Regions from separate parts of the Klebsiella sp. WOUb02 genome, predicted to be linked through region 3. Evidence: predicted binding sites of a transcription regulator. Region 3 holds the regulator's gene; each other region holds the start of a gene.

Region 1 (10,362 bases), on a different replicon from region 3:
CGCCGCTACGGTGACCGCCAGCGCCGCCACTCCGCGCATGCCCGGCAGCAGCACGGCGGCCAGAATCGCCGCCAGACCCAGGGTCACGCAGGTTTGGCGCCCGCTCACCTTGCCGATGAATACGTTGCCCAGCCCCTCTTCCCGCGCGTAGCGCTGACGGTACATCAGCAGCACGCTGGTCCCCCGCCCTGCCGCGCAGGCCGCCGCCAGCGCCGCCAGCATCGGCGTGCCGCGCAGCGCCAGTTCGCTGACCACCAGCACCTTCGCCAGCAGGACAAAAACCAGCGCCAGCCCGCCGTGGGTTCCCAGCCGGCTGTCGCGCATGATCTCCAGCATCCGTTCCCGACCACGGGCGGAAAACACCCCATCGCAGGTATCGGCCAGCCCGTCGAGGTGGAAGCCGCCGGTAAGCAGCGCCAGCGCCAGTACGGCAAACAGCGCCGCCAGCGGGAGCCCGCACCACGACTGCACGGCGAGAAACAGCAGGCCGCTCAGTAACCCCAGCAGCGCGCCGACCACGGGAAAGGTGACAATGCCGCGAACGTAGCGGTCGATATCCAGCCCCTGCGACCAGCGCTCCGGTACCGGTAAACGGCTGAGAAAAGAGAGCGTTGCCCAGAATAGTTTGATCATTTTATTTTGACTCCAATACCTGATACCACCAGCCAGACCTCATCCGCAGCCGCCGCCAGGCGCTGGTTAACCCGGCCGGCGATATCGCGAAAATGCCGCGCAAGACGATTCTCGGGGACAATCCCCATGCCCACTTCATTGGTGACCACCACGATCTTCGCCGGGGAGCGCTGGCAGGCGGCGATCAGCGCGTGGATCTCGTCGTCGATCGTCCGCTCCATCGTCGCATAATCCCAGCCGTCGGGATCGCTGTCGCCGCCTTGGGCAAACAGCAGGTTGGTCACCATGGTGGTGATACACTCCAGCAAAATAGCTTCGTCGGGATCGCCGCGTGGGGTAATCAGCCGATCAAGATGCTGCCAGCCCTCGACGGTGCGCCAGTGCGCCGGCCGGCTATCGCGGTGGTGCTGGATCCTCGCGGCCATCTCCTCATCAAAAATCTGCGAGGTGGCGAGATACAGCACCTGCGGTGAGCCGGCGATCAGCGCTTCGGCGTGACGGCTTTTTCCGCTGCGCGCGCCGCCGGTAACCAGAATCAGCATGATGGCTCCTGATGCTGCTGCATAATGTGGTAAATTTTTTCAATATCAATATGTTGACGCATTGCATCCGCCAGAATATCGAACTGCTGCGACTTGTACTGCGCGTAGTGGAGGGTGCTATCCAGCGCCGCCAGGCCTTTGCGCAGACGCAGGCCGTTGACCAGCGCGCGGGTGAACTCATCGCTGTCGAACAGGCCGTGCAGGTAGGTACCAAACGCCAGCCCGTCGTCCGTCATCGCCCCATCCGCCACCGGCCGTCCCTCTTTTTCCAGCTGCAGCAGCGGCCGGCAGTCGCCCTGGCGGGTCGTTTCGCCCATATGAATTTCGTAGCCGCGCACGCGCAGCGCGGAGGCGCCCGCCAGCCAGCCCGGAAGCGCGGCCGCCATCGTCGCCTCAACCAGCGTCGTGGTTTTATGGCGGGCAAACTGCGTCACGGTATTGAGCAGCCCCAGGCCGGGTAACATGCCCAGCCCGGACTCCACGTCATCGAAGATGGTCTCACCGAGCATCTGGTAGCCGCCGCAGATCCCCAGCACCGGGATCCCCTGCCGATGCGCCTGCAGCACGCCCTGCTCCATCCCGCTTTCGCGCAGCCACTGCAGATCCCCCAGCGTATTTTTGCTGCCGGGCAGGATCACCAGGTCGCTCGTCGTCAGATCCTGGGGATGACGGACGTAGCGCACGCGGACGTCCGGCTGCGCCGCCAGCGCGTTGAAATCGGTGAAGTTGGACGTATGCGGCAGCTGAACCACCGCAATCTCAATCTCCCGCTGCGCGGTGCTCAGGTATTTTCCCTTCTGCAGCGCTACGCTATCTTCATCTTCCAGCTCGACCTCCAGCCACGGCAGCACGCCCAGCACCGGAACGCCGGTCAAAGCTTCAATCTGTTCGATGCCCGAGTACAGCAGCGCCACATCGCCGCGGAACTTATTGATGATCACCCCTTTCACCCTGGCGCGCTCCTGCTCCTCAAGCAGCGCCAGCGTCCCGTAGATGGCGGCAAACACGCCGCCTCTGTCGATGTCGGCAACGAGGATCACCGGACACTGCGCCATCTCCGCCATGCCCATATTGACGATATCGCGATCGCGCAGGTTGATCTCCGCCGGGCTGCCGGCGCCCTCCAGCACCAGCACGTCATACTCCTGCGCCAGGCTGCGGTAAACCTCAAGGATCTGCTCGCGCAGCCGCGGCTTGTACTCGTGGTAGCTCACCGCGTCCATATGGGTCGCCACTTTTCCCATCAGCACCACCTGCGCGCTGAGATCGCTGGTCGGCTTTAACAGTATCGGGTTCATGCGCACGTCCGGCGCGATGCCCGCCGCTTCGGCCTGAAAGATCTGCGCCCGTCCCATCTCTTTGCCATCGGCGGTGATGCCCGAGTTCAGCGCCATGTTCTGTGATTTAAACGGCGCCGTGCGCAGGCCGTCCTGGTAAAATATTCTGCACAGTCCCGCCACCAGCACGCTTTTTCCCACGTCGGATGCCGTACCCTGCAACATGATTGCCCGCGTCATAAGGCCTCCTTTATCGCGTTCTGTCGCCTTCGCATTAACACTCACCTTTCGCTTTACGCCGCGCCGGCCAGCAGATAGCGCGCCAGCATAAACAGCGCCAGCGCCAGGGTTGATGCCACCCACATCAGCCGGATTGTGCGGGGGATGTCGTCGACTGAAATGTCGCGCACGTCGTCGCCAATCCACGGCTTTTCTACCCGCTGGCCAAAATAGTTGTTTGGACCGCCCAGCCGGATCCCCAGCGCGCCGGCTACGCTGGCTTCCGGCCATCCGCAGTTGGGGCTGCTGTGGTTATAGCGATCGCGCCAGCCGATACGTACCGCTCCGGGACCATCGTTGCGGCATAAGAAGGCCGCCATACTCAGCAGCAGCCAGCTCAGACGAGCGGGAATAAGGTTGGCGACATCGTCAAGGCGGGCGCTGACCATGCCAATGGCGCGATACTTTTCGTGCTTGTAGCCCACCATTGAATCGAGGGTATTCACGGCTTTGTAGGCCATCGCCAGCGGTGCGCCGCCGATCAGCAGGAAGAAGAGCGGGGCAATAATGCCGTCGACGGTGTTCTCCGCCACCGTCTCCACCACCGCGCGGTTAATCTGCTCCGGCTGGAGCTGAGACGTGTCCCGCCCGACGATCCACGAGAGCTTCTCGCGGCTCTGCGCCAGGTCGCCCGCGCGTAGCGGACGTTCAACCGCCCGGGCGCAATCCGCGAGGCAGCGGCCGGCCAGCAGCGTAAAAATCATCCACACCTCAAGTACCCAGCCAAGCCAGGGATGGATGCTCTCCGCCAGCGTCAGCGCGCCCCAGGATACGCCCCACGTCAGCCCCACCACCACCAGCCACATCAGCGCGCCGCCGAGGCGCAGCGCCCTGTCGCTATGGCAATAGCGCCTGACGACGCGTTGCACGCCGGTAATGAGGTGGCCTATCCAGCGTACCGGGTGGGGCCAGCGCGGCGGATCGCCGATGATGATATCGAGGAGCCAGGCAGCGCACCAGGCAAGCAGCGTCATCGCGCGAACCTCGAAGGCGCCTGCCGGCGTACGGAAATAGATGAATGGAGTCCTGCCGCCATACCCGGTTCCTGTTCAGGGCGGTCGGGGGGGATAAAGGTGCGCCGCGGGATCCTTTCGCCGGTACGCCTCTGAACACCCTACTTACCACCGAGATTGTTGGTGATGACCAACGGGCAGGATTTCTGGCTTAGCGTCAGCATCGCAGCGGCGGAGAATTTTGCTCCCGTCGCTGGCGCCCGTTGGTTTCTATCGCGAAAGCGTCCTGAAGCTCTGGCGTTCGCTTAATAAGGAACGGCATTATGCCACACGGATGCGCCGACGGCTTGCGAAGTCAGACGTTGGGGGAAAGGATCTGCGCCAGCGCCGCCAGCAGGCGTTGATTCTCCTCCGCGCTGCGGATCGCCACGCGGAAATAGCCAGCCCCGAGGCCGGGATAGTTGGCGCAGCTGCGAATCAAAATATGCTGCTGCAGCAGCGCATACTGCAGGTCGATGCCCGACATATCGAGGCGCAGAAACAGATAGTTTGCCTGGCCCGGATAGACCGTCAGGCCGGGAATCTGGCGGAGCCGCTGGTAAAAGCGCGGCCCCTCTTCGCCCAGCCACTGCCGGGTTTTCTGCTGGTAGACGCGATCCTGCAGAATGATCTCCCCGGCCAGCGCGGCGAACGCGTTAATTGTCCACGGCATTTGCCGCTCGCGCATCCGGGCGACGGCGCGTTCATCGCCGTTGACCAGATAGCCCAGGCGCAGGCCGGGGATAGCGTAGAACTTGGTCAGCGAGCGCAGTACCCAGATATGCGGGTTATCGCGCAGCAGAGGAATAAACCCCGGCTGGTCGGGAATAAAATCGATAAAGGCCTCATCGAGGATCAGCGCGATGCTTAGCGCTTTGCAGCGCGCGGCAATCGCCGCCAGCAGCCGGCGATCCGGCAGCAGGCCGGTTGGATTGTTGGGCGTACACAGGAACAGGCAGTCAAGATCCGGCGTCAGGGCCGCAAGAAGAGCCTCGGTCAGCTGCCAGCCGTCCTCTTCCCGCAGCGCGAACTCGCGGATCGCGCAATCCACCGAGCGCAGCGCGCGGCGATATTCGGCAAAGCCGGGCACCACAATCATCGCCTGACGCGGCTTCAGGCCGTTTACGACGGTGAAAATCGATTCGGTTTCGCCATTGCCTGCGACGATCCACGAGGCGGGAATATGATGGTGTTCGGCCAGCGCCTCGTGCAGCTGCTGATAGTCGACGTCGGGATAGCGCTCCGCGCGCTCAAGATTAGTAATCAGGGCGCGTTTCAGGCTTTCAGGCATGCCCAGCGGATTAATGTTGGCGCTAAAATCGAGCAGCAGCTCGGGCTGAATGCCCAGAAGCGCCGCCGCCTCCCGCGTATTGCCGCCGTGGGCGCTCTGTAACAGGGCCATCTCCGCTCCTTCTATCAGCCAAGCCTTGCCAGCGTTGCGCCATCGGCGAAGTAGGCCTTAATCCCCGCCAGAATCGACTCGGCGACCTGCTGCTGGAAGGCCGCCGTTTTCAGCTTGCGCTCTTCCTCAACGTTACTGATAAACGCCGTTTCCACGAGGATCGACGGAATATCCGGCGCTTTCAGCACCGCAAAACCGGCCTGTTCAACCTGGTTTTTGTGCAGATTATTGATTCGGCCCATCTTCTGCAGCACGGCCTTCCCAAACTTCAGGCTATCGGAGATGGTCAGCGACTGCACCATGTCGAACATCGTATGGTCGACGTAGCGATCGCCGCTCTTGCTGACCCCCCCCACCAGATCGGAGGCGTTCTGGGTTTGCGCCAGATACTTAGCCGCGGTGCTGGTGGCGCCTTTGGTGGAGAGCGCGAAGACCGAAGAGCCGCTCGGCTGGCGGCTGGTAAAGGCATCGGCGTGAATGGAGACGAAGAGGTCGGCGCGCTGCTTTTGCGCCTTGGCGACGCGCACCTTCAGGGGAATAAAGATATCTTCATTGCGGGTCATATAGGCCTTCATATTCCCCTCTTTTTCGATCAGCGCCCGCAGTCGGCGGGCGATCTGCAGTACAACATCTTTCTCGCGGGTGCGGTATTTGCCGACCGCGCCGGAGTCTTCCCCGCCGTGTCCCGGGTCGAGCATAATCACAATCGGCCGGTCGCGCCCGGCTTTACCCGGCTTCGGCCCGCTTTCCGCCGGCGGCACCTGACGCTCGAGATCGCCCTTGTTGTAATCCTCCAGCAGCGCCAGCAGCGGATCCTGTACGTCGGTCGCCGTAGACGGATAGAGATCCATCACCAGGCGCTCCTTAAAGCCGGCAACCGGCGCGAGGGCAAAGAGCTGCGGCTTCACATTCTGTTTGAGCTCAAACACCATGCGCACCGTTTGCGGATCGAACTGCCCGACGCGCGCGGACTTAATATAGGGATCGTCGTCGCGAATGCTGGTTCCCATACCTTTTAGCACGGAGTTAAGGTTGACCCCTTCCAGATCGACCACCAGCCGCTCCGGATTGCTCAACGCAAACTGCCGATATTTCAGCACATGGTTGGATTCCACCGTAACGCGCGTATAGGTTGACGACGGCCAGACGCGCACCGCGACGACTCGTGCAACGGCGGCTAAACCAACCGGACTGACGCTCATTAACCACATCGCGCTCGCCCCCTGTAAAAAACGGCGACGGCTTAATCCTGACTTGTATCCCGGCATGCCACTCCCAAGCAATAAAAACGCATTCGTATCTAAAACAAACAGATTGACCAGAAACTTTAACGAAAGCCGTATAACCTGTCATCAATAAAAGGGTAAACAATCTTTGGTGGCGCGCTTTAAGTCACAGTTCTTTCGCCGTTTTGGGACAAATTGGGGCTTGCGTTTAGCGGGAAAACAGAATAAAAATACACTTATTACGAATAATCATGCATTGAGGGTTGTTGTCATGGTGAAGGAACGTCGCACCGAACTGGTAGAAGGATTCCGCCATTCTGTTCCCTATATTAACGCCCATCGGGGAAAAACGTTTGTCATCATGCTGGGTGGCGAAGCCATTGAGCATGAAAATTTCTCCAGCATAGTCAATGACATTGGTCTATTACATAGTCTGGGCATTCGCCTGGTGGTGGTCTATGGCGCGCGTCCGCAGATCGACGCCAACCTGGCCGAACATCATCATGAGCCGCTTTACCACAAGCAGACGCGCGTGACTGACGCCAAAACCCTCGAACTGGTTAAACAGGCCGCCGGCATGCTGCAGCTGGAAATTACCGCGCGCCTGTCGATGAGCCTCAACAACACCCCGCTGCAGGGCGCGCACATCAACGTCGTAAGCGGCAACTTCATTATTGCCCAACCGCTTGGCGTGGATGACGGCGTCGATTATTGCCACAGCGGGCGCATTCGTCGTATCGATGAAGAAGCGATCCACCGCCAGCTTGATAACGGCGCCATCGTACTGATGGGCCCGGTTGCGGTATCGGTCACCGGCGAAAGCTTTAACCTGACGTCAGAAGAGATTGCCACCCAGCTGGCTATTAAGCTGAAAGCGGAAAAAATGATCGGCTTCTGCTCTTCGCAGGGGGTGTATAACCAGCAGGGCGAGATCGTTTCCGAGCTGTTCCCGAACGAAGCCCAGGCGCGGGTTGAGGAGCTGGAAGCGGAAGAGGATTACAACTCCGGCACCGTACGTTTCCTGCGCGGCGCGGTGAAAGCCTGCCGCAGCGGCGTGCGTCGCTGCCACCTGATCAGCTATCAGGAAGATGGCGCGCTGCTGCAGGAGCTATTCTCGCGCGACGGTATCGGTACTCAAATCGTTATGGAGAGCGCCGAGCAGATTCGCCGCGCCACCATCAACGATATTGGCGGCATTCTTGAACTGATCAGCCCGCTGGAGCAGCAGGGGATTCTGGTACGCCGCTCCCGCGAGCAGACTGGAGATGGAAATAGATAAATTCACCATCATCCAGCGCGATAACACGACAATTGCCTGCGCCGCGCTCTATCCCTTCCCGGAAGAGAAAATCGGCGAAATGGCCTGCGTGGCGGTCCATCCGGACTACCGCAACTCCTCGCGCGGGGAGGTGCTGCTGAACCGCATTGCGGCCCAGGCAAAACAGATGGGGCTAAGCAAACTGTTCGTGTTGACCACCCGCAGCATCCACTGGTTCCAGGAGCGCGGCTTTACGCCGGTGGATATCGACCTGCTGCCGGAGAGTAAGAAAGAGATGTACAACTATCAGCGCCGCTCCAAGGTGATGATGGCCGACCTCGGCTAAGTGAGCGCCCCCTTCCCGGCTAAGCGTCGCGCGGGCCGGGAAAGGCGAAGCGCTGAAAGCTGAGGCTACCCGCCGCTGGCGAAGATGTCCGCCAGCCCGCTGCGCCGTTCGGTGCGCGCCACGATAGCCTGAGTAAGCACCTGTTCATCGGCATAAATCGAGAGCCGCCGTTTGGCGCGCGTTATCGCGGTATACACCAGTTCGCGCGTCACCAGCGGCACGCTGCGGGAAGGCAAAATCAGGGCCGCGTGGTCAAACTCCGAGCCCTGGGATTTATGCACCGTCATCGCCCAGGCGGTATCGTGTTCCGGCAGACGGCTCGGCTGCACCGACTTAATGCTGCCATCCGGCATCGGGAACCAGACGCGCAGCCCTTCTCCCCTTTCCAGCGCAATCCCAATATCACCGTTAAACAGCCCCAGCGCGCTATCGTTGCGCGAGATCATCACCGGGCGGCCTTCATACCAGCGCGAATGCCGCGGCAGCGCAATGACCCGCTGACGATTGAGCATCAGCTCCAGCTGTTCGTTCAGCCCGCTAACGCCGTAGGGACCGTCGCGCAGGGCGCACAGTAGCCGGAACTCGCCGAAAGCGGCAATCACCGCCTCCGGCTCCGCCCGTTCGCGCAGCAGCTGGAGATAGCGAGCGTAGCCGGCCTGCGCCTGCGTCAGCATCGTTTCATACTCCTCGGTGGTGCTGAGCGGGTGCAGGGCGATATCGTCGAACGGCTGACGCAGGGTCGTTTTGACGCCGCGCCGATCGCCGGCGTTAACCGCCCGGGCCAGGCTACCGATACCGGAATGGCTGCCAAAACGATAGCTTTTCTGCAGCAGGCACAGGCTGTCGCGCAGGGCGCCCGCCGCCTCGTCTTCGCTGGCAGGTACCGGCAGGCCGGTAAGCCGCTTCAGCTGCGCCGCGCGCTCGACGGTATAGCCGGCATTAACCCAGGCACAAATATCCCCCAGCACCGCGCCGGCTTCCACCGACGCCAGCTGGTCGCGGTCGCCGAGGAAAATCACCCGACCGTGCGCCGGAAGCGCATCAATCAGGCGAGCCATCATCGGCAGATCGATCATTGAGGCTTCATCCACTACTAACACGTCAAGATGCAGAGGATTACCGGCGTGATAGCGCATACGCTGGCTGCCCGGCTGCGCACCCAGCAGACGGTGCAGGGTGCTGGCTTCCGTCGGCAGCAGCGCCTTCTGTTCATCCGTTAGCGGCAGCTGGCGCAGCGCGCTGCCCAGCGATTCGGTCAGGCGCGCGGCGGCTTTCCCGGTAGGCGCCGCCAGGCGGATACGACAGCGGGGCCTATCCGTCGTCTGAATCAGCGCCGCCAGCAGCCTGGCGACGGTGGTGGTTTTCCCGGTGCCGGGACCGCCGGAAATAACCGCAATGCGCCGGGTCAGCGCCACCGCCGCCGCCACCTTCTGCCAGTCGATATCCTCCCCGGCGGGGAATAGCGCATCCAGCGTCGCCGCCAGCCGCGTTTCATCCACGCTCAGCGCCTGATTGGCTTCGTTAAAAAAGCGCGCGACGGTCAGCTCGTTGCGCCACATGCGGTTAAGGTAAAGCCGTTCGCCGCAGAGGATCATCGGCGTCGGGCGCTCCCCGCGGCTCACCGCCGCCGAAGAGAGCAGCAGCGTCGACCAGTCATCAGGCGCGCCGGCCTGCGCCAGCAGCTGCTCGCGCAGGTCGACGGCTTTCCCGCTCAGCACGTCGTCAGCGGCAAGGCGGGAGAGCGGCAGGCAGACGTGCCCTTCGCCGGCATCGCGGCTTAGCACCGCCGCCGCCAGCCTCACCGCCGGGTGCGCATCCTGAGCGACCATCAGCGCAAACTGGACGTCAAGCGGACGTAACAAACGCTGGTTTGCTGCCTCAAGCAGCAGCTCATCCATGGTCATGAGGCGATCTCCTGAACTTCACCGGCAAACAGGGCGTCCAGGCCGTCGATTAGCGGCCGCTCGGGGCGCGTGGTAAATATCCCCTGCCCGCCGTCCTGTCCGTCCATTCCGCGTAAAAAGAGATAAATGACGCCGCCAAAGTGGCGCTCATAGTCATAGTCAGCGATGCGGTGGCGTAAGTAACGGTGCAGCGCCAGGCTATAGAGCTGGTACTGTAAATCATAGCGGTGCGCGCGCATCGCCTGCGCCATCGCCTGTCGGGTGTAGGCTTCGCGATCGTCTCCCAGCCAGTTGGATTTGTAATCCAGCAGGTAGTAACGATCATTATGACGAAACACCAGGTCGATAAACCCTTTCAGCATTCCGCGTACCTGGCGGAAATCAAGCTCCGGGCACTGCGCCGAAAGCGGGTCGTAGCGGCGAACCAGCGCGTCAAGGCGCCGCGGATCCAGCGGGGCCGCAATGGGTAAATAGAACGCCATCTCAACCTGCTTGTCCGCCGC
Region 2 (10,362 bases), 660 kb from region 3:
TACACTCGACCATCGACAGCTCGGAGATCAGCAGCTGGACATCTTTGAGGAACAGATCGGTGGCTTTCCAGCGGCTGAGCAGCAGCACGTGGCGGGTGATATCGGAGGTCACGTTTGGGTTACCGTCGCGGTCACCGCCCATCCAGGAGGTGAAGCGCACCGGTACGAAGTCAACCGGCAGCTGATAGCCGAGGTTTTCTTCCAGCTGTTCGTTCAGCTCGCGCAGGTAGTTCGGCACGCCTTCCCACAGGCTGTTTTCGACGACCGCAAAGCCCCATTTCGCCTCGTCAACCGGCGTCGGGCGATATTTACGGATTTCATCGGTATGCCATGACTGTGCGATCAGCTGGCGCAGGCGGCGCATCAGCTGGTGGTGCTCGTAGTCTGCGATCTCTTTGTTATCGAGCTGCTTCAGGCAGTTATTCACTTCCACCATTTTGTGGATCAGCGTGCGGCGGGTGATTTCGGTGGGATGGGCGGTTAATACCAGCTCCAGCGACAGGGACTCCACCGCTTTTTTAATGGTGTCTTCGTTGAGATGGGATTGGCCTTTGAGCTTTCTCAGGGTACGGGCAATCACTTCCGGATTGCTGGCCGCTTCGCCGTTTGGCGAAATGCTGTGGTACTGCTCAGCGGTATTGGCCAGGTTCAGAAACTGGCTGAAGGCGCGCGCTACCGGCAGCAGCTCGTCGTTGGACAAGTTTTGCAGCGTGGTGAGAAGTTCCTGGCGATTGGCTTCATTGCCCGCGCGCGAAGATTTGGACAATTTACGGATAGTTTCGACACGATCAAGAATGTTCTCTCCCAGTGCATCCTTGATGGTATCGCCCAGCACTTTACCGAGCATACTGACATTACTACGCAAAGCGGAATATTGTTCGTTCATGTTACCCCAGACACCCCATCTCATTTTATTTTGTTATATCCGCGGCTCGGCAACGATGAACCGCGGATAAGCAGCCGTCTTTTATAAAGCCACGTAAAAACCCCTACGTCAATTGTTGCGAAATCGCTTCAGCAAACGAATAAATGGCGGCAATTTGCGAAATTTAACTCAGAGGTCGCTTGATAAGCATTGCTTATGGGAATGTGACAATTGTCACTGTCCCGCCCCTGGCTAAAGGGCGGGAAAAGCGCGATTTTAGTGCCAGCAGAAATGATGGACCACCTGGATGATAAGCTCGCGGGTTGGCTTAATAAACCGGGTTTCCAGATACTCATCCGGCTGGTGGGCCTGGTTGATTGAGCCAGGACCGAGGACCAGCGTCGGGCAGATGGTCTGGATAAACGGCGCTTCGGTACAGTAGTTGACGACCTCGGTTTGTGCGCCGAGCAGTTTTTCCACCACCTGCACGAGCTGGTGATCCGGCGGACACTCGTAGCCGGGGATCGGCGGATGGAGCTCGCTAACGGTTAAACGACCCGGCCAGCGTTCGCTGACCGGCGCCAGCGCTTCATCCAGCAGCCCGTTGAGATCGTTGAGCGTCATGCCCGGCAGCGGACGAATATCCATATGCAGCTCGCAGCAGGCGCAGATGCGGTTAGATGCGTCGCCGCCGTGAATCGAGCCGAGATTGAGCGTCGGGTACGGTACGGTAAAGGCGGCAAAGTGATAGCGCTCTTTCAGCACATCGCGCAGCTGCATGATGCGGCCAATCGCGTCATGCATCAGTTCAATGGCGTTAACCCCGCGCGCCGGATCGCTGGAGTGGCCGGACTGGCCCTGGACGCGCACGGCGGTGGAAATATGCCCCTTGTGCGCGCGTACCGGCTGCAGGGAGGTTGGTTCGCCGATAATCGCGCAGTCCGGGCGCAGGCGGGTGGTTTCGGCAAAGTAGCGGGCGCCGGCCATGCTGGTCTCTTCATCGGCGGTGGCCAGAATATAGAGCGGTTTTTTGAGCTTACTGACATCAACATCGCGCAGGGCGTCAAGAATAAAGGCGAAAAAGCCCTTCATGTCGGCGGTGCCGAGACCGTAAAGCTTGTTGTCATGCTCGGTGAGGGCGAACGGATCGCGGGTCCAGCGGCCATCATCGAACGGCACGGTATCGGTATGCCCGGCGAGCAGCAGGCCGCCGGCGCCCTGGCCGGTACTGGCCAGCATGTTAAATTTATTGCGCGTATCCGGCACCGGCTGAACTTCGACATTGAAGCCAATTTCGCGAAACCAGCCTGCCAGCAAATTGATTAAAGTCTCATTGCTTTGATCCAGCGACTCTTCGGTTGCGCTGATGGAGGGTGTGGCGATCAATGCGCGGTAAATCTCGATGAACGGCGGTAAATTGTTTTTCATTGTTGACACACCTCGGGTCATGATAGTATCAATATTCATGCAATATTTATGAATAAAAATACATTATCGTTGAGCGTAAGAAAACCCATCGAATGTAAGGAAATGCTCTTACGGCTTAACAGGGTGAGGAAGATAAAGGTCTTCCCAGGCAAACAGATGTAAGAAGGTGAAGAGCCCCAATGTTGAATACGCTGATAGTGGGTGCCAGCGGTTATGCCGGCGCAGAGCTAGTGACCTATGTAAATCGCCATCCTCACATGACCATAACCGCTTTGACGGTATCCTCGCAAAGTAATGATGCAGGAAAATTGATTTCCGATTTACATCCGCAGACTGAAAGGCATTGTCGATCTGCCGCTGCAGCCAATGTCAGATATTAGCGAATTTAGCACCGGGGTGGATGTTGTCTTCCTTGCTACCGCCCATGAAGTGAGTCACGACCTGGCGCCTCAGTTCCTTGCCGCCGGCTGCGTGGTGTTCGATCTCTCCGGCGCGTTCCGCGTGAACGACGGCGCCTTCTACGAGAAATATTACGGCTTTACCCATCAGCATCCGGCGCTGCTTGAGCAGGCGGTATATGGCCTGGCCGAGTGGAGCGTCGAGCGGCTGAAAGCGGCCAATTTAGTCGCCGTTCCTGGCTGCTACCCAACCGCGGCCCAGCTGTCGTTAAAACCGCTGATCGACGCCGGGCTGCTGGATCTTAACCAGTGGCCGGTGATCAACGCTACCAGCGGAGTGAGCGGAGCGGGCCGTAAGGCGGCGATCGGCAACAGCTTCTGTGAAGTGAGCCTGCAGCCGTACGGCGTCTTCAACCATCGTCACCACCCGGAAATCTCTACTCACCTTGGCGCGGAGGTTATTTTTACTCCGCATCTGGGTAACTTTAAGCGCGGTATTCTGGAAACCATCACCTGTCGTCTGAAACCGGGCGTCAGCAAAGAGCAGGTGGCCGCCGTTTTCCAGCAGGCGTACGCCGATAAACCGCTGGTACGTTTATACGATAACGCGCTGCCGGCATTGAAAAACGTCGTGGGTCTGCCATTCTGTGATATCGGGTTTGCGGTCCAGGATGAGCATATCATCGTGGTGGCGGCGGAAGATAACCTGCTTAAAGGCGCAGCGGCGCAGGCAGTACAGTGCGCGAATATTCGTTTCGGCTTCGCTGAGACGCAGTCTCTTATTTAAGGTGTGATGATGAACCCATTAATTATCAAACTCGGCGGCGTGTTGCTGGATAGCGAAGAAGCGCTGGCGCGTCTGTTTACCGCGCTGGTGAACTACCGTGAAACGCATCAGCGTCCGCTGATTATCGTGCACGGCGGCGGCTGTGTGGTCGATGAGCTGATGAAGCAGCTTAACCTGCCGGTAAGCAAGAAAAATGGGCTGCGGGTAACGCCGGCGGATCAAATCGACATTATTACCGGCGCGCTGGCGGGCACCGCCAATAAAACGCTGCTGGCGTGGGCGAAAAAGCACGGCATTGCCAGCGTTGGTCTGTTCCTCGGCGATGGCGATAGCGTTAAGGTGACTCAGCTTGCCGAAGAGCTGGGGCACGTTGGCCTGGCCCAGCCGGGATCGCCGGCGCTGATCAATACCCTGCTGGCGGGCGGCTACCTGCCGGTGGTGAGCTCTATCGGCGTGACCGATGAAGGGCAGCTGATGAACGTCAACGCCGATCAGGCCGCAACCGCGCTGGCGGCCACGCTCGGCGCCGATCTGATCCTGCTTTCCGACGTCAGCGGTATCCTTGATGGCAAAGGTCAGCGTATCGCGGAGATGACCGCGGAGAAGGCGGAGCAGCTGATTGAACAGGGTATTATTACCGACGGCATGATCGTCAAAGTGAACGCTGCGCTGGATGCGGCGCGCGCGCTGGGTCGCCCGGTGGATATTGCCTCCTGGCGTCACGCGGAGCAGCTGCCGGCGCTGTTTAACGGCACGCCGATCGGCACGCGTATTCTGGCCTGATTGAAAACATTTGCAGACGGGAAGCGCGGGGCTTCCCGGCAGAAATAAACAAATTTGAAGGAAGCACATTATGGCACTTTGGGGCGGGCGTTTTACTCAGGCAGCAGATCAGCGGTTCAAACAGTTCAACGACTCTTTGCGCTTCGACTATCGCCTGGCGGAGCAGGATATCATTGGCTCTGTTGCCTGGTCCAAAGCGCTGGTGACGGTTGGCGTGCTGAGCGCTGGCGAACAGCTGGAGCTGGAAGAGGCGCTGGGCGTCCTGCTGGAAGAGGTGCGGGCTAACCCGCAGCAAATCCTTGAAAGCGATGCTGAAGATATTCATAGCTGGGTGGAAGGCAAGCTGATCGACAAAGTCGGCCAGCTGGGTAAAAAACTGCATACCGGCCGTAGCCGCAACGACCAGGTGGCGACTGACCTGAAGCTGTGGTGCAAGGATACTATCGCCGAGCTGCTTTCCGCGAATCGTCAGCTGCAGGGCGCGTTGGTTGAAACGGCGCAGAATAATCAGGACGCCGTGATGCCGGGCTACACCCATCTGCAGCGCGCGCAGCCGGTGACGTTCGCCCACTGGTGCCTGGCCTATGTTGAAATGCTGGCGCGTGATGAAAGCCGTCTGCAGGACTCTTTGAAGCGCCTCGACGTCAGCCCGCTGGGCAGCGGCGCGCTGGCGGGTACCGCCTATGAAATCGATCGCGAGCAGCTGGCCGGCTGGCTGGGCTTCGCTTCCGCGACCCGCAATAGCCTGGATAGCGTTTCCGACCGTGACCACGTGCTGGAGCTGCTCTCCGGCGCCGCGATTGGGATGGTGCACCTGTCGCGTTTTGCTGAAGACCTGATTTTCTTTAATACCGGCGAGGCGGGCTTTATTGAGCTCTCCGATCGCGTGACCTCCGGCTCATCCCTGATGCCGCAGAAGAAAAACCCGGACGCGCTGGAGCTAATCCGCGGTAAGTGCGGCCGCGTTCAGGGCGCGCTGACCGGGATGATGATGACGCTGAAGGGCCTGCCGCTGGCCTACAACAAAGATATGCAGGAAGATAAAGAAGGGCTGTTTGACGCCCTCGACACCTGGCTTGATTGCTTGCATATGGCCGCGCTGGTGCTGGACGGCATTCAGGTGAAGCGCCCGCGTTGCGAAGAAGCGGCGCAGCAGGGTTACGCCAATGCGACCGAGCTGGCGGATTATCTGGTGGCGAAAGGCGTACCGTTCCGTGAAGCGCACCATATTGTCGGCGAAGCGGTTGTCGAGGCGATCGCGCAAGGTAAGCCGCTGGAAGCGCTGGCGCTGGCCGACCTGCAGAAATTTAGCAGCGTGATTGCCGATGATGTCTATCCCATTCTGTCGCTGCAATCCTGTCTGGACAAGCGCGCGGCCAAAGGCGGCGTTTCACCGAAGCAGGTTGCGCAGGCGATCGCCGATGCGCAGCAGCGCCTGGTTTAAGCCGGTCGCCTGCTGGAGCCTGACCGGCGCTGGAGAATGAAAACGACAAGCTCGAGCGATGCTCGGGCTTTTTTATGCAAAAAAAAGCGGACACGAGGTCCGCAAAAGTTCACGTTGGCTTTAGTTGTTCGGTTAGGGAAAACGTTGAGGCAATTCGGTGATTTTCTGATACCGGCCTCGTTTCTGGGTTTATTATTGAACAGAAAACTTGATAGGGATAATCGTTCGTTGCTATTCTATCTATCGCCATGAACTATCATGGCGACGGAGGATGAATAATGAATATTCGCGATCTTGAATACCTGGTTGCGCTAGCCGAGCACCGCCACTTTCGGCGCGCGGCGGACTCTTGCCACGTCAGCCAACCGACGCTTAGCGGGCAGATCCGCAAGCTGGAGGATGAGCTTGGAGTCATGCTGCTGGAGCGTACCAGCCGTAAGGTTCTGTTTACCCAGGCGGGCCTGCTGCTGGTGGATCAGGCGCGTACGGTGTTGCGCGAAGTAAAAGTGCTCAAGGAAATGGCAAGCCAACAGGGCGAGACGATGTCCGGGCCGCTGCATATCGGCCTGATTCCAACGATTGGCCCGTATCTGCTGCCGCATATTATCCCGATGCTGCACCAGACTTTTCCCAAGCTGGAAATGTATCTGCATGAGGCCCAAACCCATCAGCTGCTGGCCCAGCTGGATAGCGGCAAGCTCGACTGCGCTATCCTGGCGCTGGTTAAAGAGAGCGAAGCCTTTATTGAGGTGCCGCTGTTTGACGAGCCGATGATGCTGGCTATCTACGCAGATCACCCGTGGGCCAACCGCGACCGCGTGCCGATGTCCGATTTAGCCGGAGAGAAGCTGCTGATGCTGGAAGATGGCCACTGTCTGCGCGATCAGGCGATGGGCTTCTGTTTCGAGGCCGGTGCCGATGAAGATACGCATTTCCGCGCCACCAGTCTTGAAACGCTGCGTAACATGGTTGCTGCCGGCAGCGGGATTACCCTGCTGCCTGCGCTGGCGGTGCCGCAGGAGAGAAAGCGCGATGGCGTGGTGTACATTCCGTGCATTAAGCCCGAGCCGCGACGCACCATTGGGCTGGTTTATCGCCCCGGTTCGCCGCTGCGCAGCCGCTATGAACATCTGGCGGAGGCCATCCGTAGCACTATGGATGGCCATTTCGACGAAGCGTTAAAACAGGCGGTTTAAGCCGTTTAGCGCGGCTACCCGATAGGCTTCCGCCATCGTCGGGTAGTTAAAGGTGGTGTTGACGAAGTACTCGATGGTGTTACCGCCACCTTTCTGCTCCATAATCGCCTGGCCGATATGAATAATCTCGGCCGCGCGCTCGCCAAAGCAATGAATGCCAAGGATCTCTTTCGTTTCCCTGTGGAACAGGATTTTCAGGGTTCCCACGCTCATGCCGACGATCTGCGCGCGCGCCAGGTGTTTGAACTGCGCGCGACCCACTTCGTACGGGACCTTCATGGCGGTCAGCTGCTGCTCGGTTTTACCCACCGAGCTGATTTCCGGAATGGTGTAGATCCCGGTTGGAATATCTTCGATCAGGTGAGCCGAAGCCTCGCCTTTAATAAGCGCCTGCGCGGCGATGCGTCCCTGATCGTAAGCGGCCGAAGCCAGGCTCGGATAGCCGATAACGTCGCCAACGGCATAGATATGCGGCAGCGCGGTCTGATACATGCTGTTCACCTTCAACTGGCCGCGGCTATCGGTTTGCAGACCGATATTTTCCAGCGCCAGGGAGTCGGTATTACCGGTACGACCGTTGGCATACAGCAGACAGTCCGCCTTCAGCTTTTTGCCCGATTTCAGATGCATGATCACGCCATCATCTACGGCTTCAATTTTCTCGTACTCTTCGTTGTGACGAATCACCACGCCGCTATTCCAGAAGTGATAGGAGAGGGAGTCGGACATCTCCTGATCGAGGAACGCCAGCAGCCGATCGCGGGTGTTGATCAGATCCACCTTCACTTCCATCCCGCGGAAGATTGACGCGTATTCGCAGCCAATGACCCCCGCGCCGTAGATGATCACATGGCGCGGTTCGTGCTGAAGGCTGAGAATGGAGTCGCTGTCGTACACGCGCGGATGGGAAAAATCGACATCTGCCGGGTGGTACGGGCGCGAGCCGCAGGCGATAACGAATTTCTCGGCGGTGACCGTCTCGACGGTGCCGTCGTGACATTCCAGGGCGATCGTGTGTTCATCAACGAAGTGCGCGTTGCCCTGCAGGATTTCGCAGTGGTTGCGCTCATAGAACCCCTGACGCATATGGGTCTGCTGGTTAATGACGCTGTCGGCATGGTTAAGAATGTCGGCGAAGGAGGAGCGAAGAAGGCGGGAATGGTCGCTGTAGAGAGGGTTTTGGTTAAACTCGATAATACGGCTGACGGCGTGGCGGAGCGCTTTCGACGGGATGGTTCCCCAGTGGGTACAGCCGCCGCCGACATTATGGTAGCGTTCAATAACGGCAACGCGGGCTCCCTGTTTAACCAGTCCCATCGCAGCGCCTTCGCCGCCGGGGCCGGAACCAATTACTATTGCATCATAATCCCAAGAGTGCGACATGGCATTACTCACCTGTTTTATACATAAAATAAACACGATGATAACATTCGCCGCAGTTTAACCCAATTATCGTTGCGCTTTTTTGCGGCATAAAAGCATGAACGGCTCGTAAACAATCTTTCACAAACCAGTGTAAACCGATTAGTTTTATCTCTGGTATAGTGCCAGCAGGGTTACTGGAAGGATTCATACAACGTGATGGGCGTAAGAGCGCTACAAAAAGAGAAAACCCGGCGTTCGCTGGTAGAAGCGGCATTTAGCCAACTTAGCGCCGAACGGAGTTTCGCCAGCTTAAGCCTGCGTGAAGTTGCGCGTGAGGCGGGGATCGCGCCGACCTCCTTTTATCGTCATTTTCGCGATGTCGATGAGCTCGGTCTGACGATGGTCGATGAGAGCGGACTGATGCTGCGCCAGCTGATGCGCCAGGCGCGCCAGCGTATTGCCAAAGGCGGCAGCGTGATTCGCACCTCGGTCTCTACCTTTATGGAGTTTATCGGCAATAACCCGAACGCTTTTCGCCTGTTGTTGCGCGAACGCTCAGGGACTTCCGCGGCGTTTCGTGCCGCCGTGGCGCGCGAAATTCAGCATTTCATCGCGGAACTTGCCGACTATTTAGAAATCGAAAACCACATGCCGCGCGCCTTTACTGAAGCGCAGGCCGAAGCGATGGTCACCATTGTATTTAGCGCCGGCGCTGAGGCGCTGGACGTCGGGCTTGAGCAGCGTCGACAGCTGGAAGAACGGCTGGTGCTGCAGCTAAGAATGATCTCGAAAGGTGCGTATTACTGGTATCGCCGTGAACAAGAAAAAATATCAAATCATTCCGAATAACGTGAAGGACGAGCAATGAAACACTCAGTTCAAGATAAAGGTACGCTGCTGCTGGCGCTGATCGCTGGCCTATCGATTAACGGAACCTTCGCCGCGCTGTTCAGCTCGATTGTTCCCTTTTCCATCTTCCCGATTCTGTCCCTGCTTCTGACGGTCTACTGTCTGCATCAGCGCTATCAGAACCGGAGTATGCCCGTGGGGCTGCCGGGTCTGGCTGCTGCCTGCTTCATTCTCGGGGTTCTGCTGTACAGCACCGTGGTGCGGGCGGAATATCCGGACATCGGCTCTAACTTCTTCCCGGCCGTGCTGTCGGTCATTACGGTATTCTGGATCGGCTACCGGATGCGTAACCGGAAGGATGCGGCGGCAGAGTAACCGCTTTATATCAGAACCCGGCAGGCGTCGCGGTGCCGGGTTCTGTAAACATCGCCTACCTGCGGGTTAATAAGACGCCGCACTCCATATGATGGGTATACGGGAACTGATCGAATAGCGCCAGACGCGTAATGTCATGGGTCTGACTGAGCGTTTCCAGATTCTGGCACAGCGTCTCCGGGTTGCAGGAGATGTACAGAATTCGCGGATACGCCTGCACCATTTTTTCCGTTTCACTATCCAGCCCGCTGCGCGGCGGATCGACAAAAATCGTCTCACACCGGTAGCTTTGCAGGTCGATACCCTGCAGGCGGTTAAACTCCCGCACGCCGTTCATTGCCTGAGTAAACTCCTCTGCCGCCATACGGATAATCTGCACGTTATCGATATGGTTGGCCGCAATGTTGTACTGCGCCGCGGCGACGGAAGGTTTGGCGATTTCCGTGGCCAGCACGCGATCGAAATTACGCGCCAGCGCCAGGGAAAAGTTGCCGTTACCGCAGTACAGCTCCAGTAAATCGCCGGTTGCTCCTTGCGTACTCTCCAGCGCCCACTCCAGCATCTGGATATTCATCGCCGCATTGGGTTGGGTGAAGCTGTTCTCAACCTGGCGGTAGATCATTTCCCGACCGGCTACCGGCAGACGTTCGTCGATGTAGTCCCGATCGAGCTCGATTTTCGTTTTGGTTGCCCGGCCAATCAGCTGCACGTTGAGATTTTGCGCGCGCAGCGCGTCGCGTAATGCTTCCGCCTGCTGGCGCCACTCGTCGCCAAGCTTTTTGTGATACAGCAGCGATACCACGGCCTGGTTGCTCATGGTCGTCAGGTAGTCGACCTGGAATAGCTTATGGCGCAGAACCGGGTTATCGCGC
Region 3 (10,362 bases):
GCGCTGGTTAATCTCTCCGCCGTGGCGGCCCCGGCCGGCATGCTGCCGGTGGTATTGGGCGCGGGCTGGCCTGGGGTACTGCTGCATGAAGCGGTAGGCCACGGCCTGGAAGGCGACTTTAACCGTCGCGGCACTTCGGTGTTCAGCGGTCATATGGGCGAGCTGGTGGCATCAGAACTCTGTACCGTGGTCGATGACGGCACCATTGCCGATCGCCGTGGTTCGCTGGCGATTGATGATGAGGGCACGCCGGGTCAATACAACGTATTGATCGAGAACGGTATCCTCAAAGGCTATATGCAGGACAAGCTCAACGCCCGCCTGATGGGCGTCGCGGCTACCGGCAACGGCCGTCGCGAATCCTACGCGCATCTGCCGATGCCGCGTATGACCAACACCTACATGCTGGCTGGCAAATCGACGCCGCAGGAGATTATCGAATCGGTTGATTACGGTATCTTTGCGCCGAACTTCGGTGGCGGCCAGGTGGATATCACCTCCGGCAAGTTTGTTTTCTCCACCTCTGAAGCCTATCTGATTGAAAAAGGTAAGGTGACGAAGGCGGTGAAAGGGGCGACGCTTATCGGCTCCGGGATTGAAGCCATGCAGCAGATTTCCATGGTGGGGAACGATCTGAAGCTCGATAGCGGCGTTGGCGTTTGCGGTAAAGAGGGCCAGAGCGTGCCGGTTGGCGTCGGCCAGCCGACGCTGAAGGTTGATAAGCTCACCGTCGGCGGCACAGCCTGAGTATCTCCAATACGCCTTCGCGTTCGTCGAAGGCGTAACCTTTCCTGTACTTATCCCGCCGCGCGTTATCACCAGCGGCTAATGGTCGAGCCCGCGGCCGTGCATCCCCTGATAAATTTTCGCCACCTCGACAAAATATTCGGTCAGGTAGTTAATGCACACCTGCACCTTCAGCGGCAGCTTGTCCTTTTCGGTATACAGCGCGTATACCGGGCGGGGATCCGACTGATAGCTTGGCAGCAGGATCTCCAGCTCCCCGCGGTTGATCCCTTCGATCGCCCACATGAGCGGAACATAAGCGACCCCGACGCCGGCGGTTAGCCAGCGCACCAGGGTCATCGGATCGTTAGTCACGAAGCGCCCCTGCGGGATCAGCTTCGTCGAGATCCCTTCCGGCGCGATGATTTCGAATTCGTTATCCGGACGCACGCTGTATTCAAGCCAGGAGTGGCCGGCAAGATCCGCCGGTTTTTCCGGGATCCCGGCCTGCTGAAGATAGCTTTTTGCCGCGCAGAGCAGCATCGGCATCGATCCCAGACGACGCGAAAAGAGGCTGGAATCCTGCAGCGCGCCGACGCGAATAACCACGTCCAGACCGTCGGCGATCAGGTCCGGCGCCGGGATCCCGGTGACCAGATTGACCGACAGCCCGGGGTACTCTTTGAGCATGCCTGCGGTAATGTGGGCCAGGACATTCTGTGCCATAGTTGAAGAGCAGCCGACGCGCAGCGTGCCGATTGGCGTGTTGTTAAACGCGTAAAGCTGCTCATGGACGTCCTGGACTTCATGCAGCATCCGGCGGCAGCCCTGATAATAAATCTTCCCGGCTTCGGTTAAGGCAAGGCTGCGGGTGCTGCGGTTGAGCAGCTTTACCTGCAGCTCATCTTCCAGCCTGGATACGGTCTGGCTGATGGAAGAAACGCTCATCTGGAGCTGGCGGGCCGCGGCGGTAAATGAACCCAGTTCAACCACTTTGGCAAAAACGGACATGCGTTTTAGTCGTTCCATTGTTCACTCTGACTTAAAAGTGATTTAGATCACATAATATAGATCATGCTGCAATTGTTACGTTACTATATTGTTAGCTACATAATAAATGCTTCACGCTTACCACCTGCACGCTTCTTATCAAGGTCATCATGAGTCTGTTTCCTGTCATCGTGATTTTCGGCTTGTCGTTTCCGCCGATCTTCTTTGAGCTGTTAATATCGCTGGCCATTTTCTGGCTGGTGCACCGACTGCTGGTTCCTACCGGTATCTATGACTTCGTCTGGCACCCTGCACTGTTTAATACCGCGTTATATTGCTGCCTTTTTTATCTGATATCGCGTTTGTTCGTTTGAGGTTGATGTGAAAACACTAACAAGAAATATCTTCCGTACCGCAATCACTGTGATACTGGTTATCCTGGCATTTGTCGCAATTTTCCGCGCGTGGGTCTACTACACCGCATCGCCGTGGACGCGCGATGCGCGCTTTAGCGCCGATATCGTGGCCATCGCGCCCGACGTCTCGGGGCTTATTTCGCAGGTTAATATCAAGGATAACCAGCTGGTTAAGCAAGGTCAGGTTTTATTCGTGGTTGACCAACCGCGTTATGAGAAGGCGCTGGCAGAGGCCGAGGCCGACGTCTCCTATTACCAAACTCTGGCGCAGGAAAAGCGCGTTGAAGCCGGCCGTCGTAACCGGCTCGGCGTTCAGGCGATGTCCCGGGAAGAGATAGATCAGGCCAATAACGTTCTGCAAACGGTAGAACACCAGCTGGCGAAATCGGTAGCCAGCCGCGATCTGGCGAAGCTCGACCTTCAGCGGACGGTTATCCGCGCGCCGGCCGACGGCTGGGTGACCAACCTCAACGTCTACGGCGGGGAATTTATTACCCGCGGCTCTACGGCGGTGGCGCTGGTGAAGCAGAATACCTTCTACGTCATGGCCTATCTCGAAGAGACCAAGCTGGAGGGCGTCCGTCCAGGCTTCCGGGCGGAGATTACCCCGCTGGGCAGCAACCGCACGATCAAAGGGACGGTTGACAGCATTGCCGCCGGGGTGACCAACGCCAGCAGCAGCAGCGATGCAAAAGGCATGGCCTCCGTGGACTCAAACCTCGAGTGGGTGCGTCTGGCGCAGCGCGTGCCGGTGCGGATTCGCCTCGATCGGCAGCAGGGGAATATCTGGCCGGCGGGGACTACCGCAACGGTGGTGATTACCGGCAAAGAGGATCGCGACGCCCGGCAGGCGAATTTCTTCCAGAAACTAGCCATGCGCCTGCGTGAGTTTGGTTAATCATCATGGGGATCTTCACTATTGACCCCCGGCACCTGCGTTTTGCCGTTAAGCTGGCGAGCGCGGTGGTGCTGGCGCTTTTTGTCGGCTTTCACTTTCGAGCTGGAAACGCCCCGCTGGGCGGTGCTGACGGCGGCAATTGTGGCCGCGGGTCCGGCGTTCGCGGCCGGGGGAGAGCCCTATTCGGGCGCCATCCGCTATCGTGGAATGCTGCGTATCGTTGGGACCTTTATCGGCTGTATCGCGGCGCTGGCGATTATCATTCTGATGATCCGCGCCCCGCTGCTGATGATGCTGGTGTGCTGCCTGTGGGCCGGGTTCTGTACCTGGATCTCTTCCCTGGTGCGGGTTGAAAACTCCTACGCCTGGGGACTGGCGGGCTATACCGCGCTGATTATCGTTATCACCATTCATACCGATCCGATGCTGGCGCCGCAGTTTGCCGTCGAGCGCTGCAGCGAGATTGTGGTCGGTATTGTCAGCGCCATCGTGGCGGACCTGCTGTTTTCGCCGCGGTCGATCAAAAAAGAGATCGATCTGGAGCTGGATAACCTGCTGGTTGAACACTATCGCCTGATGCAGCTCTGCGTGGCGCATGGCGATAGCGAAGTCGTGGATAAAGCCTGGGGCGCGCTGGTTCGCCGGACCAGCGCGCTGGAAGGTATGCGCGCAAACCTGATTATGGAATCCTCGCGCTGGGCGAAGGTGAACCAGCGCCTGAAGGCGATTAATACCCTCTCCCTGACGCTGATCACCCAAGCCTGCGAGACCTACTTAATCCAGAATTCACGCCCGGAAATGGTGACGGATGACTACCGCGAGCTGTTCGCCGAGCCGGTTGAGAACGTGCAGGATGTACATCGCCAGCTGAAGAGAATGCGCCGCTTTTTGACCTGGAAAGGGGAGCATAATACGCCGGTCACGATCTATAGCTGGGTCGGGGCCGCGACGCGCTATCTGCTGTTAAAAAGGGGCGTCGTCGGCAATACCAAAATTAGCCGTATTGAAGATGAAGTGCTGCGGGGCGAAGTGGTGATGAAGGCCGAGTCGGCAGAGCGCCATCATGCGATGGTGAACTTCTGGCGTACCTCCATTTCGTGCATTCTCGGTACCTTGTTCTGGCTGTGGACCGGCTGGACCTCCGGCAGCGGGGCAATGGTGATGATCGCGGTGGTCACGGCGCTGGCGATGCGCCTGCCGAACCCGCGCATGGTGGCGCTGGACTTCCTCTACGGGATGCTGGCGGCCCTACCGCTGGGGGCGTTTTTCTTCCTCGTGATTATGCCCGCCACGCAGCAAAGCATGCTGCTGCTATGTATTAGCCTGGCGGTGATGGCATTCTTCATCGGGATTGAAGTACAGAAGCGGCGGCTGGGATCGCTGGGGGCGCTAGCCGGTACCATCAATATCCTGGTGCTGGATAACCCGATGCAGTTTCAGTTCAGCCAGTTCCTTGATAGCGCGTTAGGTCAGATAGTCGGCTGTTTCCTCGCGCTGATGGTTATCCTGCTGGTGCGGGATAATTCGCGAGCGCGCACCGGGCGCGTGCTGCTCAATCAGTTTGTCTCGGCGGCGGTGTCATCGCTGACCACCAATACCGCCAGGCGCAAAGAGAACCATCTGCCGGCCCTCTATCAGCAGCTCTTCTTACTGTTGAACAAGTTCCCGGACGATATTGCCCGTTTCCGCCTCGCGCTGACGCTGATTATTGCCCATCAGCGCCTGCGGGATGCGCCGGTGCCGGTTAATGACGATCTATCGTCATACCATCGCCAGCTGCGCCGCACTGCGGATCACGTGATCTCCGCCGGTAATGATGACAAGCGTCGGCGCTACTTCTCCCGCCTGCTCGACGAGCTGGATATTTATCAGGAGAAGCTACGGCTCTGGGAAGCCTCGCCGCAGGTGACGGAGCCGGTTCGACGGCTGGTGGAGATGCTGCGTAAGTATCAGCATGTGTTGACGAATAGCTAAAGACCAAAACCGACGCCTGAAGCGTCGGTTTTTTTATCGCTATACTTATTCATCAACGGGACCCCTTCGATTGAGAAATATAAGGATGGTAAAGCGACCGTCCGGCGGTATGGTATTTAGCGGGGAATGACGGCGGGTTTTAAGCGGGGGCGGGCGATGACGGTCTATACGTTTGATTTCGATGATATAGCGGAACAGCAGGATTTCTATCGGGAGTTTTCGCGCGTCTTTGAGCTGAATCGAGATAGGGTAAACAACCTGGATTCGCTCTGGGAGGCGACCACCGGCGGCCTGCTGCCGCTACCGTTAGAGATTGAGTTTATTCACTTGAGCGATAAGCAGCGTCGGCGCTTTGGCGCTTTGATTTTGCTGTTTGATGAAGCGGAAGAAGAGTGGAAGGGGAACTACGTTTTAATGCCAGACAGGCATAAAAAAGCCCCCGACAGGCGGGGGCAAGTCGTCGGATAAGACGACGAGGGTTTATTTGTACAACTCAGCCGTAGCGTGCCAGGTATCGCCGGTACGGGCTTCAATAATACGGTAGCTGCTGGCGCCTTCTTTAGCGGCTTTCGCCGCCAGTTCCTGACGCATATCCATCGGTGCGCTGCCTACCTGTGAGACAGAAACGGTGCCTATGGACTGTAGGTTTTGAGCCTGTTCGGCATTGACCTGATGTACAGCGGCGCTGGCGCCGAAGGAGAGTACCGAAGCCAGGCCCAGGGATGCGATGATCATTGCAGTTTTCATAATTTTTACTCCAACCATGTTGATTGCAGCGGCGGGAGGTTTGCTATGTACCTGGGCCGCTGGAGATATTCTGTATTCAGTGAATAACCGATAAGCGTTAAAACTTATTTATAAAGTTCCGCCGTTGCGTGCCAGTGGTCGCCGCTACGCGCTTCGATAATGCGATAGGAAGAAGCCCCTTCCTCCTGCGCTTTTTGGTTCAGCAGCGCGTGCATATCCATCGGGGAAGAACTTACCGCGCCGACGGAAACGGTGCCGATTGACTGGCGGCCTTGAGCCTGATCGCTGTTGATTGAATCAGCGGCAAAAGCGCCAAAAGAGAGAACGGACAGGATACTGAGTGCAGCTACGGTTGTTTTGATTTTCATGATGTTCACCTCGTCGAATCTTATTCTTGAGGGCTCTTTGTTTTGTGACCCTCATCACAAAATCAAGTATACACTAATCACCAAAAATATTAATACCGTGCTAATTGTTTTGAATGTAAATAATTACATAGAAATGTCTTTTTTATAACATATAAGAATTAGAAATGTCATTTATTAGCCATGATCTTACATTATTGCTAATAAAATCATAATGATGGGTGTATTTGATATTTTGTGCGTTTTCGGCTGTTCCATTCAGTAAAGGAATGTATAGCAGTGAAAAAACACACTAAATGTTAAAGAAATGCTGCATTTTTTGAAGGGCCCTCCGGCGTCAGCCAGAGGGAGAGGGCTTAAAGCTCTTGTTCAAACAGGACCAGAATCGCGTCGTGCAGATCTTTGACGGTAAAGCCTCTGGCCGGGGTAGTAAAGATAGTGTCATCGCCCGCAATACTGCCGAGGATGCCTTCCGTTTTACCCAGGGAATCGAGAAGACGCGCGATAAGCTGCGCTGCGCCCGGGCTGGTGTGGATAACCACGACGGCGTCGTTATAGTCGATGTCCAGTACCAGGTTTTTCAGCGGGCTGGACGTCGTCGGAACGCCAAGCTCGGCAGGCAGACAGTAGACCATTTCCATTTTGGCATTACGGGTTCGCACCGCGCCAAATTTTGTGAGCATGCGGGAGACTTTCGATTGGTTGATATTATCGAAACCTTCTTCCTGCAGCGCCTGGACGATTTCACCTTGAGAGCTGAATTTTTCTTCTTTAAGCAGCAGTTTAAATGCTTTAACCAGTTCTTCTTGTTTTGCCGAACTTCGCATAAGTCACCCGGATTATGGTGGTAAAAACAACATCATTATGCATAACTATGAATTTTTATGCAAATAATCCGCAAGGGGATAAAGTAAATAATGTTATGAAGGGGGCATATTTTAGCAAATAACCCTGCTAAGGAACATGCCTTCATCACGGGGCGTAAATAGCTGTAAAAGTAAATTAAATGTTATGAGAATGGTGTTGTTTTGCCAAACAGGCTGGGTGTATTGTAACCACTAGTCGGTCCGGTACTACGTTTTGCTGGATGGTCAGTCTCAGGGATGAAAATGCGAAGCGGATGCATCGCTGCGCGCCAGAACGCATTCTTCAACCATACTTATTGTAATTGTTCATCTTGTGAATTAAGGTCCAGGCGACGGAGTAACGAAAGACTATATTAACCATAATAAGGAGTTTAGGATGAAAGTTGCAGTCCTCGGCGCCGCTGGTGGAATCGGCCAGGCGCTTGCCCTACTACTTAAGACCCAACTGCCTTCAGGTTCAGAACTCTCGTTGTACGACATTGCTCCGGTAACCCCGGGCGTGGCGGTTGATCTTAGCCATATCCCTACCGATGTAAAAATCAAAGGTTTCTCCGGTGAAGACGCGACCCCGGCGCTCGAAGGCGCTGATGTGGTGCTGATTTCCGCTGGCGTTGCGCGTAAGCCAGGCATGGATCGCTCCGATTTATTTAACGTTAACGCCGGTATCGTGAAAAATCTGGTCCAACAGATTGCCAAAACCAGCCCGCAGGCCTGCATTGGTATTATTACCAACCCGGTGAATACCACGGTGGCTATTGCGGCGGAAGTGCTGAAAAAAGCCGGCGTTTACGATAAGAACAAGCTGTTTGGCGTCACCACGCTGGACATCATCCGCTCTAATACCTTTGTCGCTGAGCTGAAAGGTAAATCCTCATCTGATGTCGAAGTGCCGGTGATTGGCGGCCACTCGGGCGTCACTATCCTGCCGTTACTCTCCCGGATCGCGGGCGTAAGCTTCAGCGAACAAGAGGTGGCAGACCTGACGAAACGTATTCAAAACGCCGGCACCGAAGTCGTTGAAGCCAAGGCCGGTGGCGGATCGGCAACCCTCTCTATGGGCCAGGCGGCAGCGCGTTTCGGCCTCTCCCTGGTCCGCGCGCTGCAGGGTGAGAAGGGCGTGGTGGAGTGCGCCTATGTTGAAGGCGATGGTCAGTATGCTCGCTTCTTCTCACAGCCGCTGCTGCTGGGCAAAAATGGCGTGGAAGAGCGCCGTTCGATTGGCACGCTCAGCGCGTTTGAACAGCAGGCGCTGGAAGGCATGCTCGATACGCTGAAGAAAGATATCGCTCTGGGCGAAGATTTCGTTAATAAGTAAGATTGAGATGTGAATAAAAAACCGGAGCAGATCGTGCTCCGGTTTTTTTATGGCGGCTAGTTGCTTGCCGGATATTCCTGTACGGCGATATGCAGGGTGATTTTCTTATCTTCGCGCATGATCACCACCGGGATTTCTGAACCCGGGCGAATCTCAGCAACCTGGTCCATGGTTTCGAGGGCGGAAACCGCGGGCTTGTCATTGACCGAGATGATCACGTCGTTGGCGCGGATCCCGGCCTGAGCCGCCGGGCCATCCGGCGCGACGTCGTTAACCACAATCCCCTGCAGCTGATCGATGCCGCCGCCCTGGGCATGCAGCGGCGCGATCTCGCGGCCGCTAATGCCGATATAGCCGCGGATCACGCGACCATCGCGGATCAGCTTATCCATGATCTTCGTTGCCAGCTGGAAGGGGATCGCAAAACCGATCCCTTCCGGCGTTTCGCCATCGTTGCTTTTATCAAATGAGAGCGTGTTAATGCCCATCAGCTCGCCCAGCGAGTTGATCAGCGCGCCGCCGGAGTTGCCGTGGTTGATAGAGGCATCGGTTTGCAGGAAGTTTTGTCGACCCGTCGGGTTAAGGCCGATACGACCGGTGGCGCTGATAATCCCCTGGGTAATGGTTTGCCCGAGGTTATAAGGGTTACCAATCGCCAGAACCACATCGCCAATATGCGGCACGCGTTTCGGATTAATCGGGATAACCGGCAGACCGCCGTTGGCGTTGATTTTTAATACCGCCAGATCGGTGAGGGTATCAGAACCGACCAGCAGGGCCTCAAAGACACGGCCGTCCTGCAGCGCGATGATGATCTGGTCAGCGTCGATAATAACGTGCTTATTGGTCAGAATATATCCACGCTGGTCCATGATGACGCCGGAGCCCAGAGTCAGTCTGGTTTTGGCTGCTGCCGTTGAGGGCGCGATTATAGACGTTGACCACCGCAGGCGCCGCCCGGCGGACGGCAGAATTATAGCTGACGGGCGATTCGTCCGCGCTATCGTACTGGGTCGTCGTCGACAGATGCCATTGACGCAGTGAGGGCATTGCGGCCAGCAGCAGGCCCCCGACGATCAAACCAATGAGTACTGAACGTAAAAGCTTTCCAGGCATGATGCAGGTATCGTTGATGAATGGACAGGCGCAGCATAGCACGACTTACCGGCGTCGTCTTTCACGTTACCGGGACGCACTCCGCGTCCCGTCGCCCGCTCCCGGACCCGTGCATTAGCGCAGCAGGAGATAGATGCTTTCGTTACCGCGCATCACGTTAAGCGCGATCACCGCCGGCTTACTCTCCAGCACCTTGCGCAGTTCGGCGATAGTGCTAATACGCTCCCGGTTAAGGCCGATGATAATATCGTCTTTATGCAGGCCGACCTGTGCCGCAGGGCTGGCTTTATCGACGCTATCAACCACCACGCCTTTGGTGCCGTCCTTCATCTGGCCATCGCTCAGCGATGCGCCCTGCAGGGCGGGGATGATCAGCTCGGCGCTGGCGCTGGAAGAGGTGCTCTTATCCAGCGTGACGTCAACGTTCATCGGCTTGCCGTCGCGCAGAAGCCCCAGCTTCACTTTCGTTCCCGGCTCGGTGGTGGCGATACGCGAGCGCAGCTCGGCAAAGCTGTTGAGCGGCTTGTCGTTCATGCTGACGATCACGTCCCCGGATTTAATCCCCGCTTTCGCGGAACCGGAGTTCGGCAGTACTTCGCTGACGAAAGCGCCGCGCTGAACGTCGATGTTCATCGCCTTAGCGATATCGGCGCTCATTTCAGTACCTTTAATTCCCAGCAGGCCGCGCTTGATTTCGCCAAACTGAATCAACTGCTGAGCAAGGGTTTTCGCCATGTTGCTGGGAATGGCGAAGCCGATACCGACGCTGCCGCCTCCCGGCGCCAGAATCGCCGTATTGATGCCTATCAGCTCGCCGTTCAGGTTCAGCAGCGCGCCGCCGGAGTTACCGCGGTTAATCGAGGCATCGGTCTGGATGAAGTTCTCCAGCCCTTCCAGGTTCAGGCCGCTGCGGCCGAGGGCGGAGATAATGCCCGAGGTGGCGGTCTGC

The links. The regulator ArgR, encoded in region 3, controls arginine synthesis, uptake and breakdown. The targets are predictions, from matches to a motif close to ANTGAATAAAAATACANT.
Region 1: the regulator ArgR is predicted to act here: its motif matches at 6,571-6,588, upstream of amiC (N-acetylmuramoyl-L-alanine amidase AmiC).
Region 2: the regulator ArgR is predicted to act here: its motif matches at 2,341-2,358, upstream of argE (acetylornithine deacetylase).

Annotation. Positions count from the first base shown of each region.
Region 1 is NZ_CP170106.1:480,728-491,089, reverse strand. It holds gene cobS (adenosylcobinamide-GDP ribazoletransferase) at 1-633, opposite strand, end outside; gene cobU (bifunctional adenosylcobinamide kinase/adenosylcobinamide-phosphate guanylyltransferase) at 630-1,175, opposite strand; gene ABOC21_RS04490 (cobyric acid synthase) at 1,169-2,692, opposite strand; gene cbiB (adenosylcobinamide-phosphate synthase CbiB) at 2,746-3,705, opposite strand; gene cobD (threonine-phosphate decarboxylase CobD) at 4,040-5,125, opposite strand; gene amiC (N-acetylmuramoyl-L-alanine amidase AmiC) at 5,140-6,393, opposite strand; partial or broken gene argA (amino-acid N-acetyltransferase) at 6,623-7,955, shown strand; gene recD (exodeoxyribonuclease V subunit alpha) at 8,021-9,859, opposite strand; gene recB (exodeoxyribonuclease V subunit beta) at 9,856-10,362, opposite strand, start outside.
Region 2 is NZ_CP170110.1:3,606,193-3,616,554, reverse strand. It holds gene ppc (phosphoenolpyruvate carboxylase) at 1-886, opposite strand, end outside; gene argE (acetylornithine deacetylase) at 1,142-2,293, opposite strand; partial or broken gene argC (N-acetyl-gamma-glutamyl-phosphate reductase) at 2,473-3,478, shown strand; gene argB (acetylglutamate kinase) at 3,485-4,261, shown strand; gene argH (argininosuccinate lyase) at 4,332-5,705, shown strand; gene oxyR (DNA-binding transcriptional regulator OxyR) at 5,984-6,901, shown strand; gene sthA (Si-specific NAD(P)(+) transhydrogenase) at 6,884-8,284, opposite strand; gene fabR (HTH-type transcriptional repressor FabR) at 8,480-9,115, shown strand; gene ABOC21_RS24445 (YijD family membrane protein) at 9,131-9,490, shown strand; gene trmA (tRNA (uridine(54)-C5)-methyltransferase TrmA) at 9,546-10,362, opposite strand, start outside.
Region 3 is NZ_CP170110.1:4,267,383-4,277,744, forward strand. It holds gene tldD (metalloprotease TldD) at 1-747, shown strand, start outside; gene aaeR (HTH-type transcriptional activator AaeR) at 826-1,755, opposite strand; gene aaeX (p-hydroxybenzoic acid efflux pump operon protein AaeX) at 1,887-2,090, shown strand; gene aaeA (p-hydroxybenzoic acid efflux pump subunit AaeA) at 2,098-3,030, shown strand; partial or broken gene aaeB (p-hydroxybenzoic acid efflux pump subunit AaeB) at 3,036-5,004, shown strand; partial or broken gene ABOC21_RS27835 (barstar family protein) at 5,161-5,435, shown strand; gene yhcN-B (DUF1471 family stress response protein YhcN-B) at 5,485-5,751, opposite strand; gene yhcN (peroxide/acid stress response protein YhcN) at 5,856-6,119, opposite strand; gene argR (transcriptional regulator ArgR) at 6,473-6,943, opposite strand; gene mdh (malate dehydrogenase) at 7,359-8,297, shown strand; partial or broken gene degS (outer membrane-stress sensor serine endopeptidase DegS) at 8,354-9,413, opposite strand; gene degQ (serine endoprotease DegQ) at 9,528-10,362, opposite strand, start outside.